Regions from separate parts of the Lentisalinibacter sediminis genome, predicted to be linked through region 3. Evidence: riboswitches for the same ligand, from Rfam matches in the RefSeq annotation. Region 3 holds a riboswitch; each other region holds the start of a gene.
What was found. Region 3 has a riboswitch for cyclic di-GMP ahead of ACJMKX_RS15595 (hypothetical protein). Riboswitches for the same ligand answer to the same signal wherever they lie in the genome.
Positions count from the first base shown of each region.

Region 1: it holds a riboswitch for cyclic di-GMP, as region 3 does, so the genes downstream of both, ACJMKX_RS16135 (M23 family metallopeptidase) here and ACJMKX_RS15595 (hypothetical protein) in region 3, are expected to answer to the same signal.
Region 2: it holds a riboswitch for cyclic di-GMP, as region 3 does, so the genes downstream of both, ACJMKX_RS02020 (FAD-binding protein) here and ACJMKX_RS15595 (hypothetical protein) in region 3, are expected to answer to the same signal.

Region 1 is NZ_JAPDRF010000007.1:245,594-252,900, forward strand. It holds gene ftsZ (cell division protein FtsZ) at 1-759, shown strand, start outside; gene lpxC (UDP-3-O-acyl-N-acetylglucosamine deacetylase) at 1,092-2,000, shown strand; gene ACJMKX_RS16130 (DciA family protein) at 2,005-2,343, opposite strand; cyclic di-GMP riboswitch class I at 2,444-2,529, shown strand; gene ACJMKX_RS16135 (M23 family metallopeptidase) at 2,700-3,629, shown strand; gene secA (preprotein translocase subunit SecA) at 3,791-6,544, shown strand; gene mutT (8-oxo-dGTP diphosphatase MutT) at 6,523-6,954, shown strand; gene zapD (cell division protein ZapD) at 6,962-7,307, opposite strand, start outside.
Region 2 is NZ_JAPDRF010000001.1:409,876-417,182, reverse strand. It holds gene ACJMKX_RS02040 (Crp/Fnr family transcriptional regulator) at 1-130, opposite strand, end outside; gene ACJMKX_RS02035 (hypothetical protein) at 397-567, shown strand; gene ACJMKX_RS02030 (DUF6491 family protein) at 612-1,028, opposite strand; gene ACJMKX_RS02025 (glutathione S-transferase N-terminal domain-containing protein) at 1,195-1,956, shown strand; gene ACJMKX_RS02020 (FAD-binding protein) at 1,992-3,383, opposite strand; cyclic di-GMP riboswitch class I at 3,516-3,598, opposite strand; gene ACJMKX_RS02015 (hypothetical protein) at 3,833-4,504, shown strand; gene ACJMKX_RS02010 (FFLEELY motif protein) at 4,597-5,340, shown strand; gene ACJMKX_RS02005 (DUF6491 family protein) at 5,347-5,784, opposite strand; gene gdhA (NADP-specific glutamate dehydrogenase) at 5,886-7,241, shown strand; gene ACJMKX_RS01995 (phospholipase D-like domain-containing protein) at 7,291-7,307, shown strand, end outside.
Region 3 is NZ_JAPDRF010000007.1:124,171-131,477, forward strand. It holds gene ACJMKX_RS15585 (hypothetical protein) at 1-894, opposite strand, end outside; gene ACJMKX_RS15590 (LamG domain-containing protein) at 935-3,403, opposite strand; gene ACJMKX_RS15595 (hypothetical protein) at 3,418-4,626, opposite strand; cyclic di-GMP riboswitch class I at 4,721-4,805, opposite strand; gene ACJMKX_RS15600 (HzsA-related protein) at 5,489-7,307, shown strand, end outside.

The DNA of each region.
Region 1 (7,307 bases), 120 kb from region 3:
GCCGTGGTCACCAAGCCCTTCGGGATGGAAGGCTCGAAGCGCATGAAGATCGCCGATCAGGGCATCGCCGAGCTGGGCAAATACGTCGATTCGCTGATCACGATCCCGAACGAGAAGCTGCTGACGGTTCTCGGCGGCGAGACCACCCTGCTGGACGCGTTCCGCGCGGCCAATCAGGTGCTGCAGGGCGCCGTGCAGGGCATCGCCGAGCTGATCACCCGGCCCGGCCTCATCAACGTGGACTTCGCCGATGTGCGTACGGTGATGGCCGAGATGGGCATGGCCATGATGGGCTCCGGCGCGGCGTCCGGCGAGGACCGTGCGCGGGAAGCGGCCGAGGCGGCCGTCTCGAGTCCGCTGCTGGAGGACATCAACCTGGCCGGCGCAAACGGCATCCTGGTGAACGTCACCGCGGGTATGGACCTGTCCATCGGCGAGTTCCAGGAAGTGGGCAACACCATCAAGGAATTCGCCTCCGACGATGCCACGGTGGTCGTCGGCACGGTGATCGATCCCGACATGAGCAACACCATCCGGGTGACCGTCGTGGCCACCGGGCTCGGTCAGCCGGCCATGGCCGCCGGCACGCCCATGCGGGTGGTGCGCCGCTCCGGTGCCGCACGCACCGAGCCGAACTATGGAGAGCTCGAGAAGCCGACCGTGCAGCGCAAGCGTGCCGTCGGTGACGGCATCAGCGACCTGGGGCTGCAGGAGGATCTGCTGGACATCCCGGCGTTCCTGCGCCGCCAGGCCGACTGACCGCTGCCGCCTCCGCTCGGCCGGGGCGACCCACGGACGGGGTCGCCCCGGCCCTTTTTTCTTGCACTGCAAAAAAACGCTGTGATATCTTTATTCGTTGGTGTTGTGAAGCAACGGTCGTAACTGCCTGAAAACCGGTGTTTTTGCCGACGGGTTTTCCGGGCATACACCGTTGCTTTCGCGCAACAGGTGCGTTGTCAGGCGGTGGGTGAACCGCGGGCTGCGCAGACTACAACCAGTGAACATCCGTGATTCAGCGGCAGTTTCCGCGGGATCGCCATTATTATCGGTCGTGCCGGGGAGAGGGCAGGGCCGCGTCGGGAAATGTAGCCATGCTGCAACAGAGAACGCTGAAAACGGCCATCCGCGCGACCGGAGTCGGTCTGCATTCGGGCCGCAAGGTCTACATGACGCTGCGCCCGGCCGCGCCGAACAGCGGGATTGTCTTTCGCCGGACCGATCTGGCAGAGCCGGTCGAGATCCGTGCGGAAGCGCACCGGGTGGGCGAGACGACGCTCGGCACGACGCTGATCGACGGCGACGTGCGTGTGGCGACGGTCGAGCACCTGATGTCGGCGCTGGCCGGTCTCGGTATCGACAACTGCTACGTCGACCTGAGCGCGCCGGAAGTGCCCATCATGGACGGTAGCGCAGGCCCGTTCGTCTTCCTGCTGCAGTCGGCGGGCATCGAGGAGCAGAATGCCCCGAAGAAGCTGATCCGCATCCGCAAGCCGGTGCGCATCGAGCAGGACGACAAGTGGGTGGAATTCCGGCCGTTCAACGGCTTCAAGGTGAACCTGGAGATCGCCTTCGATCATCCGGTGTTCAAGAAGCACTCCCAGCGGGCCTCCATCGACTTCTCCACGACGTCTTTCCTGCGTGAGGTGAGCCGGGCGCGGACGTTCGGCTTCATGCGCGACATCGAAACGCTGCGGGCGAACAACCTGACCCTCGGTGGCAGCATGGACAATGCCATCGTGCTGGACGACTACCGCATCCTCAATGAGGACGGCCTGCGTTACGACGACGAGTTCGTCAAGCACAAGATCCTGGACGCCATCGGTGACCTGTATCTGCTGGGTCACAGCCTGATCGGCGAATTCAGCGGCTACCGCTCCGGCCACGAGCTGAACAACCTGCTGCTGCGGCGCCTGCTCGAGGACGAGTCGGCGTGGCAGCCGGTCACCTTCGAGGATCGCCGCAAGGCACCGATCTCCTACGCGAGCCCGGTATTCGCCTGAGCGGCTAGCCGTCTTCGCGCCCTGAGTCTTCGTGCTCCGGGCCTTCGCGCTCCGGGCGCACCAGCACGCTCACCGACTCGGCGGTCACGCCGTAGCGCCGTGCCGCGGCCAGCGCCTCGTCGGCGGCGAAACGCAGGCGCGCCGCCCACGCGGACGACTCGGTGACCAGAACCAGCGTGCCATCGTCCCTTCGTGCGGCAGAGACCAAGTGGGCGCGCGCGTCCTCGGAGAGCGCGGCCCGCACGGCCGCGGTGAGCGTCTCCATGGCCCGGGCGCGCTCGACGATGCCCGCGAGCGGGCTGTCGGGACGGGAGAGCAGATTGCCGAGCTTCTTCTCGTTCATGGCTTGCGTGGATGTTAACCGGCTCACAGATTGACCGTGAAGGACCCCTCCGGCGCATGCAATTCCTTGATCTGCCGGTCTTCATTATGCATATTGACGATCTCGATCAGGGCAAACCCGGTGTGAGCCGGGGACGCAAAGCTTCCGGTCCGCGGGTCCCGAGCCCCGGACAGCGGGGTTGCCGGGATGACCATTAGACTGAAGCCGACATTGCTGCACAAGCCGGGCAGTTGCTCCGGAGCCAGCGGGTTCGTCGGTCACAGGTCGGAACAAGAGCGACCAACAATTCCCGGTCGGTGGTGTTATTGGAACGGCTTTTCGGACCGGGATCCGACTCGTAATCGGGACTGCAATCGATGAATCTCGTCATATTCAGCCGCCGCCGTACGGGCGTTCGCCAGATCGACCTCGGCGCGCCGCTCACCCTCGCCATCGCCGGCACTATCGTCGGTGTATTCGCGGCAGCGGTCTTCGGTAGCGGATACTTCTTCGCGCGCCAGCACGGCACCCAGGCGGATACGGCCGAACTCCGCGCCATGTCCGAGCAACTGGACGGGCAGCGGCGCGAGATCGAGGCGGCCCGGCGCGAGACGGAAGAAACACTGGATGCGTTGGCGATCCGGCTCGGCCAGATGAACGCCCACGTTATCCGGCTGGACGCGCTCGGGCGGCGTCTTACCGAGATGGCCGAGCTGCAGGACGGCGAATTCGACTTCGAGTCCCCGCCCGCCATCGGCGGCCCGGAGGAGCCGGAAGAATTCGGCAGCGGCGGCGTCGCCGACATCCTGACGTCGCTGGACGGGCTCTCCCAGCAGTTGAGCGATCGGGAAAAGCAGCTCGGTGTACTTGAAAGTGTGCTCCTGACCCGCAATCTCAACGAGCAGATCAGGCCGGAAGGGCGGCCGGTGAAGTCCGGCTGGCTGTCGTCCTACTACGGGCGGCGCACGGACCCGTTCACCGGCAAGCAGGCATGGCACAAGGGCGTGGATTTCGCCGGCAAGGCCGGCGCGGAGATCGTCGCCGTCGGCGCCGGCGTGGTCACCTACTCGGGCAAGCGCTATGGCTATGGCCAGATGGTGGAGATCGACCACGGCGACGGCTACGTGACGCGCTACGCGCACAACGCCGAGAACTTCGTGAATGTGGGTGATGAAGTCAGGAAAGGACAGATTATTGCGCACATGGGAGCGACCGGTCGGGCGACCGGGCCCAACCTGCATTTCGAAGTCATCTACGAGGGCAAGTCGGTCAACCCGCTCAAATACATTCGCGCCAGCGGCAGCTGAGCCCCCGACGCCCGCCCTTTTTAGACGCAGCGCACCCGCTGCCCTTAGAATAACCGTTTTAAGGATAGCCCTTTTCGGGCGAACCCCAATCGAGCGCCGACGCCGCGACGGCCGACGGCGCTCTTTCGCGTATCAGAGCGCGTTTCAGGACGGATAACCCAGTGGCATTTCTCACAAAGATATTCGGCAGTCGCAACGAGCGTCTGGTCAAATCGTATTCGAAGCTCGTCAAGGCCATCAACGCGCTGGAAGACGAGTACCGCAACAAGAGCGACGAGGAACTCGCGGCCATGACGCCGGCGTTGCGCGAGCGTCTCGCCAACGGCGACAAGCTGGACAGCCTCATCCCCGAGGCCTTCGCCGCCGTGCGCGAGGCGGCCGATCGCACGGTGGGCATGCGCCACTTCGACGTGCAGCTGATCGGCGGGCTGGTGCTGCACGAGGGCAAGATCGCGGAGATGAAAACCGGCGAGGGCAAGACGCTGGTCGCGACCCTGCCGGCCTATCTCAACGCGCTCACCGGCGAAGGGGTGCACATCGTTACGGTGAACGAGTACCTGGCCAGTCGTGACGCGGCCTGGATGGGCCCCGTGTACAACTTCCTCGGGCTCGAGGTGGGCGTGATCCGCAGCGGTCAGTCGCCGGCGGAGAAGCGCGAGGCCTACGGCGCGGACATCACCTACGCCACCAACAACGAACTCGGCTTCGACTACCTGCGTGACAATCTGGCGTTCTCCACCGAGGACCGGGCCCAGCGCAAGCTCGCCTACGGCATCGTCGACGAGGTGGACTCCATCCTCATCGACGAGGCGCGCACGCCGCTGATCATCTCCGGCCCCTCCGAGGAGCGCACCGAACTCTACGAGAAGATCAACAAGCTCGTGCCCAAGCTCGTCAAGCAGGAGGAGGAAGAAGGCCCGGGCGACTACATGCCGGACGAGAAGACGAAGCAGGTCTATCTCACCGAGGACGGCCATCAGCACGTCGAGGAGCTGATGACGAAGGCAGGGCTGATACAGCCCGGCGAGAGTCTCTACGACGCCGGCAACATCAAGCTCATGCATCACCTGATGGCGGCGCTGCGCGCGCATGCCATGTATCAGCGCGACGTCGACTACATCGTCAAGGACGGCGAGATCGTCATCGTCGACGAGTTCACCGGCCGCACCATGCCGGGCCGGCGCTGGTCCGACGGTCTGCACCAGGCGGTGGAGGCCAAGGAAGGAGTGCGGGTGAAGGAAGAGAACCAGACCATCGCGTCGATCACCTTCCAGAACTTCTTCCGCATGTACCAGAAGCTTGCCGGCATGACGGGTACGGCGGACACCGAGGCCTTCGAGTTCCAGTCCATCTACGGCCTCGAGGTGGTGGTGATTCCCACCCATCGGCCAATGGTCCGCGCGGATCATCCGGACCTCGTGTTCCTGAATCAGAGCGATAAGTTCGAGGCCATCATCGAGGACATCGTCGACTGCCGGGAGCGAGGCCAGCCGGTGCTGGTGGGCACCACCTCCATCGAGAACTCCGAGCTCCTGTCCGGCCTGCTGAAGAAGAAGCAGATCCCGCACCAGGTGCTGAACGCGAAGCAGCACGAGCGCGAGGCGAAGGTGGTGGAGGACGCCGGCCGTCCCGGCACCATTACCATCGCCACCAACATGGCCGGCCGCGGCACGGACATCGTGCTGGGCGGCAACAGGGATGCCGAACTCGCCGAACTCGGCGAGGACGTCACTGACGAGCAGCGCCAGGCCGTGGTCGCGGAGTGGCAGAAGCGGCACGACCAGGTACTGGAGGCCGGCGGTCTGCACATCGTCGGCACCGAGCGTCACGAGTCCCGGCGCATCGACAACCAGCTGCGCGGCCGCTCCGGCCGTCAGGGTGATCCGGGTTCCAGCCGCTTCTACCTGTCCATGGAAGACAGCCTCATGCGCATCTTCGGCGATCCCAACCGCACGAAGAGCCTGCTGCAGCGGGTGGGCATGCGCGACGGCGAGGCCATCGAGAGCGGGCTGCTGTCACGCCAGATCGAGAAGGCCCAGCGCAAGGTGGAGGCCCACAACTTCGATATCCGCAAATCGCTGCTCGAGTACGACGACGTCGCCAACGACCAGCGCAAGGTGGTCTACCACCAGCGCTCGGAACTCATGGAGGCCGACGACGTCGCCGAGTCCGTGGAGAACATCCGCGACGAGGTGGTGGAGACGGCGGTGCAGGAGTTCATCCCGCGGGGCAGCGTCGAGGAGCAGTGGGATCCGGAAGGCCTGCAGCAGGCGCTGCGCGCCGACTTCGGGCTCGACCTGCCCGTCGTCCAGTGGCTGGAGAAAGAGAAGACCCTGAACGCGGACCAGCTCTGCGACCGCATCGTCGAGTCCGCGAAAGACTACTACGAGCAAAAGGTCGGCGAGATCGGCGAGTCCATCATGCGGGGCTTCGAGAAGCAGGTCATGCTCTCCCAGCTGGACCTGCACTGGAAGGAGCACCTGGCGGCCATGGATTACCTCCGTCAGGGCATCCACCTGCGGGGCTACGCCCAGAAGAACCCGAAGCAGGAGTACAAGCGCGAGGCCTTCGAGATGTTCGGGCAGATGCTCGAGCAGGTGAAGCACGACACCATCAGCATCCTGATGCGGGTGCGGTTGCGCAGCCAGGAAGAGGTGGAGCGCATGGAGGCCGAGCAGCGGGCCAAGAAGGCCATGGAGTTCCAGCACGCGCAGGCGTCGGCACTGGCGTCCGGCGGGACGGCGGCGACGGCGTCTGCCGCGGCCGCCGAGGCAGTGGCGGGCGGCGGAGGAGGCGGCGCATCGGCCGAGCCGGTGCAGACATTCGTGCGCGAGGGCCGCAAGATCGGGCGCAACGAGCCCTGTCCCTGCGGCAGCGGGAAGAAATACAAGCAGTGCCACGGCCGGCTGTCGTGACCGACGCGCCCCGTCCCCGCCTGCAGGTGGTGGCGGGGATCCTCCGCGACGGCGACAGCCGCATCCTGATCAGCCGGCGTCAGCCCGGCAAGCACGGCGCCGGCCGCTGGGAATTCCCCGGCGGCAAGATCGCGCCCGGCGAGGAACCGCTGGCCGCCCTGCGGCGGGAGCTGGCGGAGGAGATCGGCATCGAGGTGCTGGGAGCCCGTCGCTTCATGGCGCTGGAGCACGACTACCCCGAACGCAGCGTGGCGCTGGACTTCCATCTGGTGACCGGCTGGCGCGGCCGCGTGCAGGCACTCGAACGGCAGGAACTCGCCTGGGCGAGCGCAGCGGAACTGTTCGACTACGACATGCTGGAGGCCGATGCGCCGGTTCTGGAGGCGCTGCTGCGGGACCGGGTCGGCTAGAGCGTCTTCAGCAGATGCTCAGGCGGAAGGCTACGTCGCCGCCGGTCTGTACCGCGCGGGAGTCGATGTCCGACCACTCCATGAAGCGGACGGTGAAGCGGTGGGGGCTGCCGCTGATCTCCGGAAACAGCGGGCTGCCCGGCGGCAGCGACACGCGCAGCAGGCGGCAGGCATTGTCCTTCGCGATGGTGTCCTGATACATGCCGCCCGTCGCGGTGCGCGCCTGCGGGATGGCGCTCTCGCGGATCAGCCACATCAGCTCCAGCACGGCATCGCAGACCGGGCGGATCACCTTCAGCCAGCTCTCGAGGTTCTCCATGCGCCGTTCCCAGGGCTGGCGCAGCCAGTGGCTG
Region 2 (7,307 bases), on a different contig from region 3:
GTCTCTCGGAGGCCACCGAGACGGGAGTGCCATTCGCTCCCGCGGTCGGGTCTCCGTCGCCCGAGTCCCGTAACAGCCGGTTCTCGGGGATTATCTCTCTCGTGTCGACCGTATCGACAATCTGCATCATTCCGGACATTTTCCCGCGTCCCCTTGCGTCCCCTTGAGGCGATTCATACTGATTCCGGGGACAGATCCTCCCTTCGCCGCAGCGACTCGTCTGTCCCGCCCGTTCAGTGTGGCGGCAGGCGGTGCCGCTACCAATACCGGAATGGAGGTATAGGATCGTCGTGAAACGCTGACTGACGCAGGCCGGGCCCGTCTCGCGGGCCGCGGGACGGGCGTATTGAGAATCCGCAATGTAGGCCGGAGGCGGTACGGGCTAGGGTCCCGCCAATGGAAATTAGCAATTATTACGTTCCCGTCGCCCTGATCCTGCCTCTCATCGCAATCCTGGGCATCCTGTTCGTCACCCTCGGCATGAGTTTCGTCCTGCGCCGGCGGCGCAGGCGGGAAGAGCCGCAGGCCGACGACCGCCGACAGGACGGGGAGTCACGCTCGTCGTGAGCCGTCCCAGCCCGGCAGCCGATTGCCCGAGTTGCCGGGGGTTGCTAGCTGCCCGCCATCTCCCTGAGCTTCTCTGCCTGCTCTTCCGTTACGGGGTAGAAATGGCCGAGGCCGCAGGAAGCGCCCGGTGACAGGCCGAAGCCGATGCTCTGCATGACCGTGATGATGTCCATATGGCAGAGCTGGTTCAGCGAGGTCCGGTACATGAACGTGTCGTGCAGCGACAGCCCGGTGCACCGGTACGGCAACTGGTTGCGGTAGATGTCGCCGTTGCCCATGTGGAACAGGATATTGCGATCGTCGACCACCTCGGAACGCTCGATCCGGAGCAGACTCAGGCACTGCTGCGGCGGGCCCGACACGAGGTCGAGCGATTCATTCATCTTCTTGTCTTCTGCCGTCGCCTGTCCCGCCGCGAGCAGCAGGACACACGTCGCGGTGAAGAGAGCCGTGGTTCGCATGATTCCTCCCGATGAATGCTATGGCGCTACGCTAGGCCCCCCTGCCCGCGCGGGCATTGAAGAAGCGCAATCGAATCCGGGTTGCGGCGGTATCGTATTGCGTCCGCCGGGCCGCGGCCGCATCATCGCGTTCCACCGTTGCCCCGCCACGACCGAGGGAGTCCCGATGATCCACCGCACGCTAGACGTCCTCTCCTCCACCGCCACCTCTTTCCTGCGCGGCTTCAACGGCATCCAGGCCCACCCGGCTCTGGACAAGCCGGAGAAGATGCTGGAGCTCTACGAGTTCGAGGGCTGCCCGTTCTGCCGTCTGGTCCGGGAAGTGCTGACAGAGCTGGATCTGGATGCGGTCATCTATCCCTGCCCGAAGGGTGGCGAGCGCTTCCGGCCCGAGGTTCTGGCCCGAGGCGGCAAGGCGCAGTTCCCGTTCCTCGTGGACCCGAACACGGGAGCCAGCATGTACGAGTCCGCGGATATCATCGAGTACCTGTTCGTCACCTATGGCCGGCGCGACGTACCCCTGCGCTGGCAGGCGCAGAGCCTGCAGAAGTTCTCGTCCACGTTGGCCGGCATCCCGCGCTTCACCGCGGGCACCCGGGCCCGCCCCTCCGGCAGTCGTCCGGAACGGCTGCTCGAGCTCTACAGCTTCGAGTCGAGCCCGTTCGCGCGTGTCGTGCGCGAGCGGCTGTGCGAGTTGGAGATCCCCTATATCCTGCGCTCGGCGGGCCGGACGCAGGCGAGCGACTGGGTGCCGCCCGTCGTTCGCGACGCACTGGGCATGGAAGGCCAGCCGGAGCTGGAGAACCGCCGCGCACTGAAGTCCCGCGCCGGGCGCGTCTCCATCCCTTACCTGGTGGATCCGAACACGGACACCGAGCTGGCGGAGTCCGGCGATATCGTGGAGTACCTCGACCGCACCTACGGCTGACGCACGCCGCTCTCGTGTAGCCCCCCCCCGCGGTTCTAGAGGAAGAACTGGGCCAGGTAGGGATTGAGCAGGCGCCCGTCGGGATCGAGCCGCCGGCGCATCTTGCGGAAGAACTCGAGCCGGCTGCCCAGCGAGGCGGCGACCTGAGCGGTCGACAGTCCGTCCGTCTGGTCCAGGAACGGGATGCCGTTCCATTTCTCGGCGAAATCGGCGAACTCGAGCACGAAATCCTGCCATTGCGGACGGGGCGTGCTCACCGCCCGCAGCACGAACACCGGTCCGTCGAACGAGGGCGAGAGCAACGCGCTGCGGTCCTGGGCAAGCCGGTAGCCGACGGTGGGCATGTCGCAGCGGAACCGCGTACGGGCGTAGTAGTCCCGACAGAATTCCCGGTAGGCCTGCACGATCAGCGGGAACTCGGCCGCGGGGAAACACCAGCTGGAACACGCGAGCCGCCGGCCGCTCCGCCCCCCTGCACGGTCACCGCCCTGCTCTACCGCCGCGCTGCCGGCGTGGACGGGGGCGCTGAACAGCGTCTGCCCCGCACCGTTGATGCGGTCGATCATGCCGTAGCGCAGCGCCGGGATCGGCACGATCCAGGACATGGAGTTGGTCATCGCCGGCAGAATCGTGCTCTCGCCCCAGTCCTTGATCTTCCACAACAGGCGGTTGACCTGGGTGTCTTCGTCGCCGTTGCGGCGGAGTTCCAGATACACCTGATCGCGGAACGGCAGCAGGTAGAAGCGCAGGCCAAGGCTCGAGCCCAGCAGCCGGTCGGTGACGGCGGCCAGCTCGGCCGTGCTGCAACGCCGCCGCCGGATGGTGAAGGGGCTCATGGGCCGGACCCGCAACGTCACCTCGTGGATGACCCCGAGCAGACCGTAGCTCAGCCGGAACATGTCCAGCAGGTGCGGGCGGGACGCGTCGACGGTGAGCTCGCCGCCCTCGGGCGTCACGACCTTCATGCTGACGACCTGGCTGGAGAACAGACGGGTGCCGGCGCCGGTGCCGGGCCCGATGCAGGCGCCGGCCACTGCCCCGCCGACCGTTCGGCCCATCAGATCATGCCCGCCGGCCAGTTCGAGCCCGTAGCCCCCCAGTTCGTCGGCGAGGCGCTGCAACCGGAGTCCGGCCTGCACGGTGACGTGCTCGTCACCGATCTCGAGCACCCCATCGAGGGCCGTCATATCGATGACCGTGCCGCCCTCCGCCGCCGAGCAGGGCGTCGACGCGCTGCCGGCACCCATCGGACGGAGCGGTGCCGGGAGGCCCGACCCCGTCTGCAGCAGATCGCGCAGCGCCTCGGGCGTCTCGGGCTGGAGCACCGGCAGCACCGGCGTGCGGCGGCCGGCGCGCCGTGACGTGCCGGATCGAACATCGCGGTGGATCCAGTCGCGGACCCGGTCGTGGCTGGCTGCATCTCTCATCGGTGTCGTTCCTCCGCGGGACGGATCCCGCCAACGGACTGCGGCACGTTGCCGGTCATCGGTCCCGGAGCGGGAATGAGCGGAGGATGGCCCGGATGGGCGCGCGCGGCAGAACGCCGAATCGCGCTTCCGTCTGGCAGCTCCGCTGTCCCGGCAACGGCCGGGGACCGGTGGCTTTGCGACCCGCCCTTTCGAACGGTGTGCCTTTTTCAAACGAGGGCCGAGCGTCGCACGGTGCCGACAGACTGTCAATCGTGGGCAGAGCCCGACAGGTTCCGGCACGGCATGATGTCAAATCGCCGCGCGTTTTCCGTGCCGAACGAGGCAGCCTGACCCGCCGTTGCAGGGCCAGGCGCCTTCGGTTTGCCACTATGCCGGGCCCTCCCCGATGCTGCTTAAATGCCGTGGGTAACCGTCAAGAGTCCGGGAAGAAGAAATCGGGGAGAGCGATGTACATCAATCCGGAGTCCGTCCTGCGCTGGCTACACATCCTTGCGATGGTCTACTGGCTGGGCGGTGAATGGGGCGTCTTCCAGACGTCCTACAACGTGGCGAATCCGAAACTTTCACTGGACGAGCGCCGGCGGCATATGGAGACCGCCTACCGGATCGATATCCTCGCCCGCACGGGCATCATCCTGCTGCTGCCTCTCGGCCTGCACATGGGCTTCAACCTGGGAGTGCACGACTACGGCGGTGGCTGGCTGTGGATCGTGTGGATCCTCGCCTTCGCGTGGCTGTCGCTCACCTGGGCCGCGTTCGTGTACCGGGATACGGACCGGGGGCTGCGGCTCACCAAGATCGACGAGGCCATCCGCTACGTCGTCATCCCTGCGCTGTTCCTGGCCGCTATCTGGTCGTTTGTCACGGACTGGCCCTTCCGCGCGGACTGGTACTCCACCAAGGTGCTTGTCTACAGCCTGCTGCTGGTGATCGGTCTCGGGCTGCGATTCATCATGCGCCACTGGGTGCCGATCTTCCGCGAGCTCGCCGAGAAGGGGCCGAATCCGGCGCTGGAGCAACGGCTGGCGTCGGAGCTCGCCATCGGCCGCGGCATGGCCTACGTGTACTGGATCGGCATCGCCTCCGTGGCCTTTCTGGGCGCGACCAAGCCGTTCTGACGTGGACGTCGCGCCGCCATTGGCAAGACCCGCGTAAAAACGGGACAATGCGCGCGGGTTGAGCCGGGCGCCGGCGGCGCTATATCGGAGACATGAGCGGAGAAGAAATCAGCCGGATGAGCCTGGACGAGCTGCTGGTGCGCAACCGCAGCCTGCGCGCGCAGTTCAGCGACGATCCCGGCCTCCAGGAGGAACTCCAGGCACTGCAGCGCTGGCAGGCGGGCCGCCTGGAGCGAACCTACGCGGACCTGCAGGAGCGCGAGCGTTATCGCCCCGGCGTCGAGTTCTTCCTGGAGGAGCTCTACACCGACAAGGACTACCTCCCCCGCGACACCCAGCTCGAACGCGCCTCGCCCATCCTGAAGCGCATGCTGCCCGCCCAGGCCCAGGAGTCGATGCGGATGGCCGTGCAGCTGGAGGTGCTGAGCCAGGAACTCGACGGCGAGATGACGCGGGCGCTCGGCGCGGGCAAGGCGATCGACGAGGAGAGCTACGCCGAGGCCTACCGCACAGTCGGCCGCCGGGAGGACCGCGAGCGCCAGATCGGTTTCATCCTCGAGGCCGGCCGGGACCTGGAGCGCCTCGTGAAACTGCCCATGATCTATACCCTCATCCGCATGTCACACGGCCCGGCCCATCTGGCGGGCTTCGGTGCGCTGCACGACTTCCTGGAAGACGGCTTCAGGGCCTTCCGGGCCATGGGCGGCGCCGAGGAATTCCTGCAGACCATCGAGGACCGGGAAACCCGTCTCATGGAACGGATCTTCGCGGAGCATCCGCAGCCGTTCCGGCTCACCGACGACGACGAGGCGCCGCCGGCGGAGTCGCCGGCCTGAAGCCCCCTACTCGTCCCGCTGCAGGATCTCGATCAGCTCATCGGCCTCTTCCGGGTCCACCGGATGGAAACTGCCGAGACCGCAGCCGGCCCCGGGCCTGAGGCCTCCCGCAAAATCGGTCAGCACCGTGATGACGTCGAGATCGCACAGGCGCCCGGTGGGCACCTTGTACATGAAACGCTCTTCCCGGCCGAGTCCCGGGCACGCGCGCGGCAGCTGATTGCGATAGATCGTGCCGTCCTTCATGTAGAAGAAGATGTTCTCGTCATCGATGACCTTTGTGCGTTCGATGCGCATCAGCACTACGCAACGGACCGCCTCCGGATCATCGGCGGCGACATCGGTGGGCTTCGCTTCCCGCGGACCGGTGGCGGCACAGCCTGCGAGCAGCAGTATGGCCGCTGCGGCCAGCACGTTTCGTGGCCAGTTCCTGTCCATGTTCATAACCTTCTCCTTGTCCCGGCTTCCGCCGCGTATCCGTATGCCTGTTGGTATAGTACCGCGTGACCGCAGCCGTCAAGCAACCGGGAGAAGGAGGCCGGACGATGGACAGTGCTAAACCGGAGAGGATGCTGAAGGCGTTCATGCAGGGGCTGGAGAAGCGCAACGCCCACGAGCCCGAATTCATCCAGGCCGTCTGTGAACTCGCCCGCTCGGTGATGCCGCTGGTCCATGCCAATAGCGCCTACCGCCAGGCGCGCATACTCGAGCGCATGACGGAGCCGGACCGAATCATCGTCTTCCGCGTCACCTGGGAAGACGACAGTGGCAACGTGCACGTGAATCGGGCCTGGCGCGTGCAGTTCAACCGCGCGATCGGCCCCTACAAGGGCGGCCTTCGTTTCCACAAGACGGTGAACCAGAGCGTGCTGAAGTTCCTCGGCTTCGAGCAGACCTTCAAGAACAGCCTGACGGGCCTGCCGATGGGCGGCGGCAAGGGCGGCTCCAATTTCAATCCCAAGGGCAAGTCCGATCGGGAAGTGATGCGGTTCTGCCAGAGCTTCATGACCGAGCTCTTCCGTCATATCGGTCCGGACGTGGACGTGCCCGCGGGAGATATCGGCGTCGGCGGCCGCGAGATCGGCTACATGTTCGGTCAGTACATGCGCCTGACCAACGAGTTCGAGGGGGTGCTGACCGGCAAGGGCCTGTCCTACGGCGGCAGCGCGGTGCGCAAGGAGGCCACCGGCTACGGCGCAGTGTACTTCCTGCGCAACATGCTGGAGCGCGCCGACGAAGCCCTCGAGGGTAAGCGCATCGCCATCAGCGGCGCCGGGAACGTGGCCCTCTATGCCGCAGAGAAGGCCATCCAGGAAGGGGCGAAAGTGGTCACCCTCAGCGACTCTCACGGCCACATCCGCTGCGAGGCCGGTCTCGAGGCTGACGCTCTCGCGGAGATCAAGGAGCTGAAGTTCCGCGCGCGGGGTCGCCTCGCCGAGCTCGATGGCAGGATCAGCGGGATCGCCTACACAGAGGGCGAGGCGCCCTGGGGCGTGCCCTGCGACGTCGCCATGCCCTGCGCCACCCAGAACGAGATCGACGCGGAGGCAGCCGCCACGCTCGTGGATCACGGGCTGCTGGCGGTCGTGGAAGGAGCGAACATGCCCTCCACCGAGGAGGCCATCGAGTGCTTCCGCAAGCATCGGGTCCTTTTCGCGCCGGGCAAGGCCGCCAATGCGGGGGGCGTGGCCGTGAGCGGGCTCGAGCAGACCCAGAACGTGGCCCGGGTGAGCTGGCCGCGCAATGAAGTGGACCGGCGCCTGAAGGAAATCATGCGCGACATTCACGACAAGTGCACTCACGAGATGGAAGACGACGGTGGCATCGACTACCTCGACGCCGCCAACCGGGCCGGATTCCGCAAGGTCGCGGAGGCCATGCTGGCCTACGGCGTGGTCTGAATCCGGCCGCTACGTTGCCCGCGTTGTCCGGGCGGGCGAGAATGCTCTCATGGAGCTCCCCGACCT
Region 3 (7,307 bases):
GGCCTTCACGTAGCCGCAGTTCACCAGGTCCTTCAGCACGTCGTCCGCGGTGATCTCCAGCTGGGTGTCCACCCGGCCGAGCTTCATGTCGCTGATGCGCTGGATGGATTCCATCACCGCGACGGCGTCCTCCTGCGCAAGCAGGCCGACCAGCTTGCCGGTGTCCACGAGGCCCGTGACGTCGCTCGCCCGGTCTACCTTGGTGGGGCGAACCGACTGGTCCATCAGCATGGCCGGTGCCATGGAGTTGCCGCCGGAATCCGACGAGCGCGAGCCGATCAGCGTCAGCAGCTCGCCGTCGGCGCCCGCACGGGCGATGCCGTACATCGGGTTGTGCGGATTGTTGCCGGTGTCGTTCTCCGAACGCGCCGGGATCACACAGCCGTTGACGTTGGCTATCGTGGTCGGCGACAGATGCATCATCATGCCGCGCAGGAACGCGCTGTCGGAGTGGAAAGCGAGTCCCAGATCGGTATTGATGAAGTCGTTGGTGCCGGTCTGCGGATTGGTGACCGGCGGGACCATGTCGCCGGGCAGGCCGAGCTTGGCGTAGCCCTCGGTGGAGAGGAAGTCCATCTGGCCGCCTTCCTTGCCCACCAGCACGTTCGAGCCGGCCATGCTGGCGCCGCCCGCCAGGTCGAAGGAGATGAACGGGATCTTGCCCGCGCCCTGCACGGCGATGCCGCAGGACTGCGCCAGGGCCTGCAGGTCGGGACTCAGCGCCGCATAGGCGGCCCGCGGGTTGGCGAACAGGCTCATCACGCCCGCTCCCATCAGACTCCCGGTGCCGGCGATGAAGCCCTGGGAGAGCAGCTGGCGACGGGTGATGGGCCGCGGGTGATCCGGATGGCACAGCGGCGCATCGGGATTGGTGGTGGCGAACTTGTTTGACATGGTCATTGCCTCGATTGATGCGTTGTCTGTGACTCGTCGATCACTGGACGGTCAGGGTCGCGCTACCGATTAGCGCGGCACAGGTCGCCTTTGCGACCGTCGCCGTGCGACCCGACTCGCAGCCGCCGCCGCAGGCGGTCAGCCGGTCGATAAGGCTGTTCAGCTCGGCCTTCACGTCGTCCGGGTGCGGCTGGCTCACGACATTGGTGTTGTTGATCCGCGTGATCAGCGGGTCCAGCAACTGGTCGCGCGCGGCCAGCGTGCCGTAGGCCGTCGTCACGGCTGCGTCGAAATTGAAGCCCGGGAATACCTGCGCGCGCAGCCCGGTGTCCTCGACCAGTGCGTTGCAGTACTCGATGGCGAGCTGGGACACGCCCACCTGCTGGGAGGACGAGAACGCGCCGAAGCTCTCCACCGTGGGCAGCTGCTGCTTCACGGTTTCGAAGGTCTGCGCCACGTCCGGGTGGGTCGTGGGCACGCCGGTGATCTGGGACATCGACGCGTTCAGCTCGTCGAAGACCCGCACGCCCACGTCCGGCGACGGCTCGCGGTCGGTCGGGGCCGGCGTGAGCGGCGTCGGCTCGGTGCGCACGTTGGTATTCGCGCCGAGCACCTCGAAGGTCAGGAAGAACTCGTCCGACTCGGGGCCTTTCTGCAGCTCGATGATCGTGCCCACGTCCGCCAGCGGCTGGCCGAGGTCGGCGGTGGCCGCATCACTCGACAGCGTCGCGGAGACGGTCTTGTAGGCCTGGCCGGCGACCGGTTCGCCGCCGTTCAGGCCGATGCGCATGCCTTCGAGCGCGATGCCGCTCCAGGTGGCCGTATCGTCCAGGCTCAGAAAGTGCGGCTTGGTGAACAGATAGGAGTAACTGTCGAACTGGGCCACTTCGAACAGGACATAGGCCTCGGGCACGTCGATCAGATGGCTCACACCGAACAGCAGGAAGAATTTCTCGCCGACGCCGACGTCGAAGTTCTGCACGATCTGCTCCGGCGTCAGCGTCCGGTTGTGGACGGCGACCATGCGGAACGTGCCGGCGAACTGCCGGTCGCCGGAGACCTCGTTGCCGAGGACGAAGGCGAAGGTATCGTCCCAGTCGGCGATGCTGCCGCCGGTGCCGAGCGGGTCCATGTCGTCGGTGTGGACGCCGTTCACGTAGATGCTGCGGCCTTCCACCGGGTCGAAGTTCGCGACGACGTGCTGCAGGGTGGCCTGCAAGTCCTCGTCGGCGGCGGAGGTGGTCAGTGCCGGGTCGCCGTTGCCGTCGGTGGCATCCGAGCGGTTGAAGAAGTCGTAGCTGTACAGGGTCTGACCCAGCGTGAAATTGCGCGCGGTCGTGCCGGCGGAATAGCTGACGATCCGGGACTCTTCCTGCACGACGTTGGCAGGTACCACCCAGGCCTCGATCGAATACTCGCCCGTGCCCTTGATCAGGTCGTGCAGCTTGCGGCTGGCCGTGGTCGTAGCCTGGGCCTTGCCTTCGCGCAGCGCGATGCCCCAGCCGCCGACCCAGTTGTAGTCGCCGCTGATGGTGAGGTTCAGCGCCGGCTCGACGCCGCTGGTATCGAAGGCGGTGTCGCCCTGGCCGGTCTTGAACTCCCACAGCGCGATCACGTTGCGCTCGTAGCGGTTGCCGCCGGAGGCGACGATGCCGTCGGTCAGTGCAAGCGCGCGGCTCAGGACCAGCGCCGGATCCACCTCGGTGGGGGTCACCTGATTGGCGAAGGCCTCGACCGCCGACTGCATCTCCGCCGCGTTCGCCGAGCAGTCGCTCCAGCAGTTATGGAACTCGCTGGCCAGTCTTACGACGAAGCGGGACGCTGCGGGGTCGTCCAGATTGATCTTCGACTTGGCGGCATCGTAGGCGGCGGCCACGTCCGCTTCGGCGAAGAACGGCGACTGGGACGTGGCTGCGGCACTGGTGTGGCAGCCGGCGCAGTACTCCATGAGGACGGGGTGCACGGTCTGCCCGAACAGGGCGCCGCTGTCGTCCGGGAAGCTCTTGCTGGCTCCAGGCTGCTTCTCCACCGGTGCTTCCAGATCGATGTTCTTGCCGCCGCCCGCGGCATCACCGGCCCAGTTGGTGATCCAGGTCGTCAGGATCTCGCCGCAGACCGCGTCGCTGGATTCCCAGCAGTTATGGCCGCCAGCTACCTTCGTCACCAGGCGCGAGTCGGCCGGCGAGGTCAGGTCGACGATGGTGTTGGCCTCCTCGTAGGCCAGATTGACGTCGTCCGTGCGCGCGAATGTGGGCGTCTGGCCGCCGGTGCCGTGGCAGGCGCCGCAGCGGTTGTCCGTGCGCACGTTGTCCCACACCTCGATCTTGAACGACTGCACGTCGTCGGTGGCGGGCGCCGGGCCCGTGTAGTCCGGTGACGGCGCGACGCTCGTTACCGGATTCTCCTCGACGTCGGCACCGCTGGAGCAGCCGGCCAGTGCGGCGGCCGCCGTCAGGGCGACGACGAGGTGAGCGCGGGCGGGCAGAGAGATCATATTGTTCCTATCCATGATTGCCGAACTCCTCATTCGCCCATGCAGTGCACGGCGGTCTCGGCGAACACCGTCTTCATGCGGTACTGGTCGGCGCGGAATACGCCGGTGATCCTGTCCAGAGCGGCCCGATCGGCTGCGTCCTGGGGCTGGCGGAAGCACACGGCCTCGAACACCTTCTTCACCTGACATTCGGCGAAGACGTCGCTCGCGCCGAACTCCCGGCCCAGTGACTTGGCGCCGTTGCCGCTGCCCGGCAGCGACGGATCCCAGCCGAGCCCGGCGTTGCGCCCCTGGCGCCAGTAGTTGTCCCAGCGGTCGTCGGGGGTGCGGAAGCCGAACGGGAAGTTGGCGTCGTTATTGAAGTACTTGGGATGCACCTGGCCCTCGGTGTACTCGATGCGGCCGGTGTCCGGGTTGAAGTTGTAGTAGGCATAGGCCTGCGCCAGCGGATCCATGCCCGCGTGGCACTCCACGCAGTTGTTCAGAAAGACGCGGCTGTCGCCGCCCGGGCTGCGCGAGACGTCCTGGCGGATGCGGTCCGGCGAGCGCGAGCCGTCCTTCACCTGCTCCAGGTCGTTGCACATGTGATTCATCAGCGTGAAACGGAACATCGCCCGGTTGGTGCCGGCGATGAAGAAGGCCTCGGCGGCGGCGCGGCTGGTGACCACGCCGGCGGTGGCGGAGGCCGGCAGGTCGGTCACCGCGGACTGGCTGGTCTGTACCAGCGCGGTCTTCAGGTCGATGCCCTGTTGCTCCATGGCCTCGTAATGAGCGTTGTCGGACATGGAGTAGGGGGGCAGCCCGAGACCGCTGTCGCCGACGTAGAGAATGTCGGCGGAGAGCACGGTATTGAACGGCACGTCGTCGCGGATCATGCCGATGACCGTGGCGGTGTAGTCGTTCAGCGGCGCGAACACCGTCTGGTCCCGGTTAGTCCAGGGCGTCACGAAGTTCTTCAGCGTCACGTTATAGAAGGCGCTGTTCTCCATGGCCGTCTCCGCAGCCGCGATGGGGTTGCCGGCGAGAATGTCGGCTTCCATGCCGGCCAGCACCTGCTCGGTGGGCGGTACGCCGGCGAGACGGTCGTGCAGCCGCTTGGCCTGTTCCCGCGGACCCGCTTCGGCCGTGGCAGCCAGCGCGAGCGCAAGGCAGGCGATGGCAAGGAGGGCGCGGCGCGGAAGCGCGTGCGCGAACTGCTTCTGTACGTTCATGGGTGCGTTCATGACGATCCTGCTCATACGTTTCCGTCTTCCCTTCCTGCCAGGGGGCGAAGACCGTCGGGAGCGGAGGACGTCCCTGCGGGATCATCCCTGCTGATCGTCAGCTGTCGCTCCTGGCAGCTTCGCCGTCCTGGACGTGAATCCGTAGACCGCTGGCTTTGCGTCCCCGCCTTTCGCCGGGTTTGCCCTTTTCAGAAGCCCTGCGTGCGCGTCGCGCTATTCGAAGCGTCCGATGCTCGCAGATCGCCGACAGGGCCACCGTGACTCCATTCACAAGTCCCGCAGTCCTTCGGGACTCCGGTCACGTGTGCTCCCCCGCGGCCGGCTACTGTCGCGAAGAGGGGTTGCAAGCGGCGTGCCAGTTCGCGGCGCAATTCACGACAAAGTGCTTTATCCATACGAAACAGGGTTTTGCGCATGCTTCGGGAAGCGGCTCCCGGCCGACATATGTCAACCGCTTGTCGGCGGAAATCGACACTTCGGCGACGTCCGGAGGGCAACTGCTTGATTAGAAGCGCGTTTCGGCTTGTCGCCGAACGACGACAGGGCGCGTCCGTGTGACAGGGCCTGTGTCACCTCGCGGCAGTCGTTGCACGGGTGCCGGCGTGCTTTCGCTGTCGCCGAAATTCCACATTACGCGCGTGCCGAAGGCGTCCCTATACTCCGCCGCTCGTCAAGTATCAGGACGCGCGCGCAACGATCTCCATGGATTTGTGATCTTGTTAACAGAATGCAGTGAGGCCCCTGTCCACCATTGGTCACGGCCGGCCGCGAGTCTTCGGGCCGCGTGTCGGAAGACCGGCGGTGCAGGGCGCCTGCAGCATTCCCGCAGTGATCGCAGGAGTGCATCGCGTGACGGCTGCAGGAAAGAGGATGTCCCATGAACAGCACGACGCAGACAGATGATCGCAGAGCGCCGGCCAAGGCGGCTCTCGTCGCCGTCGCCTGCACGGTGGTGGCCGCCGCGGGTTGCGGTGGCGGCGGCAGCGGTGAAGGCCGTATCGGCTTCGGCAGCGGGCAGGATCCCGACCCTGTCGTGCTCGACTTCCCCATCGCCTACGTGAAGCGGCCGGTCCCGGTCGACGACAACGGCGACCCGACCGACTTCGACGTGCGCGAACCGGTGACCTTCGATATCGGTGCCGATCTCTACGTGCGCGACCGGGCCTCGCCCAGCACCGCCGACGTCAACGTTACCGGAGAGATCACCGAAGGCCTGGGCGACATCCGCGACCTGGAAGTATCGCGCGACGGCACGCGGGTGCTGTTCGCGATGCGTGCGCAGTTCATCGAGGGCGCCGACGAGGAGGACCAGCCGACCTGGAACGTCTGGGAGTACGACATACCCGGCGACACGCTGCGGCGTATCATCACCTCGGACATCGTCGCGGAGTCCGGCCACGACCTCGCCCCCGCCTACCTGCCGGACGGGCGCATCGTTTTCTCGTCCACGCGCCAGCGCCAGTCCGGCGCCGTGCTGCTGGACGAGGGCAAGCCCCAGTTCGCGGCACTCGACGAGGACCGAAACGTACCCGCGCTGGTGCTGCACGTCATGAACGAAGACGGCACCGATATCCGACAGGTGAGTTTCAACCAGAGCCACGACCTCGATCCCGCCGTGCTCTCCAACGGCCAGGTAGTGTTCAGCCGCTGGGACAACGCGCCGGGCAATGACGGCATCCATCTCTACCGCATGAATCCGGACGGAGCCGCGCTGGAGCTGCTGTACGGCGCCAACAGCCACGATACCGGCAGCGGCGGCGAGTCCGTGCAGTTTCTGCGTCCCCGCGAGCTGCCGAACGGCAACGTCATGGCCCTGCTGCGCCCCTTCGACGGTGCCGGGGGCGGCGGCGACATCATAGAGATCGACGTCGCCAACTACATCGAGAACACCCAGCCGAACCGAGACAACATCGGCGTGCTGTCCGGCCCGGCGCAGGCGGCGGCCACCATCAACGAGGTGCTGATCGACGACGACGCCCCCTCACCGGGCGGCCGCTACAATTCCGTATTCCCGCTGCGCGACGGCACCCAGCGCCTGCTGGTGAGCTGGAGCCAGTGCCGCCTGCAGGATCCTGTCGATCTCAGGATCGTGCCGTGCACCGACGACAACCTGGTGGACCCGGCACTCGTCGAGGCGCCGCCGCTGTACGGCATCTGGATCTACGACCGCAGCGGGGACACCCAGCAGCCGGTCGTCGCCCCCGAAGAGGGTTTCATGTACACGGACATCGTCGCCGCCGAGCCGGGCACCGGCACGCCGCCGGTGATCTTCGACGACTCCGAGCCCTTCACCCTGGATCCGGACATCGCGGCCGAGGGTGCGGCGGTGATCCACATCCGCAGCGTCTACGACGTCGCCGGCCAGGACGCCTCCGGGGCGGGCATCGACGTGCTCGCCGACCCGGCGCAGACGACCGCGAGCGAGCGGCCAGCGCGCTTCCTGCGCGTGGTGAAGGCCGTCTCCATTCCGGACGAGGACGTGCGTGACTTCGACAACAGTGCCTTCGGCGTCTCCGCCGCCCAGGGCATGCGCGAGATTGTCGGTTACGCCGAGGTGGAGCCGGACGGCTCGGTGATGATCAAGGTGCCGGCCAACGTGGCCTTCGGCGTCAGCATCGTGGACGGTCAGGGCCGGCGCATCGGACCGCGGCACAACAACTGGCTGCAGCTGCGGCCCGGCCAGCTGATGGAATGTG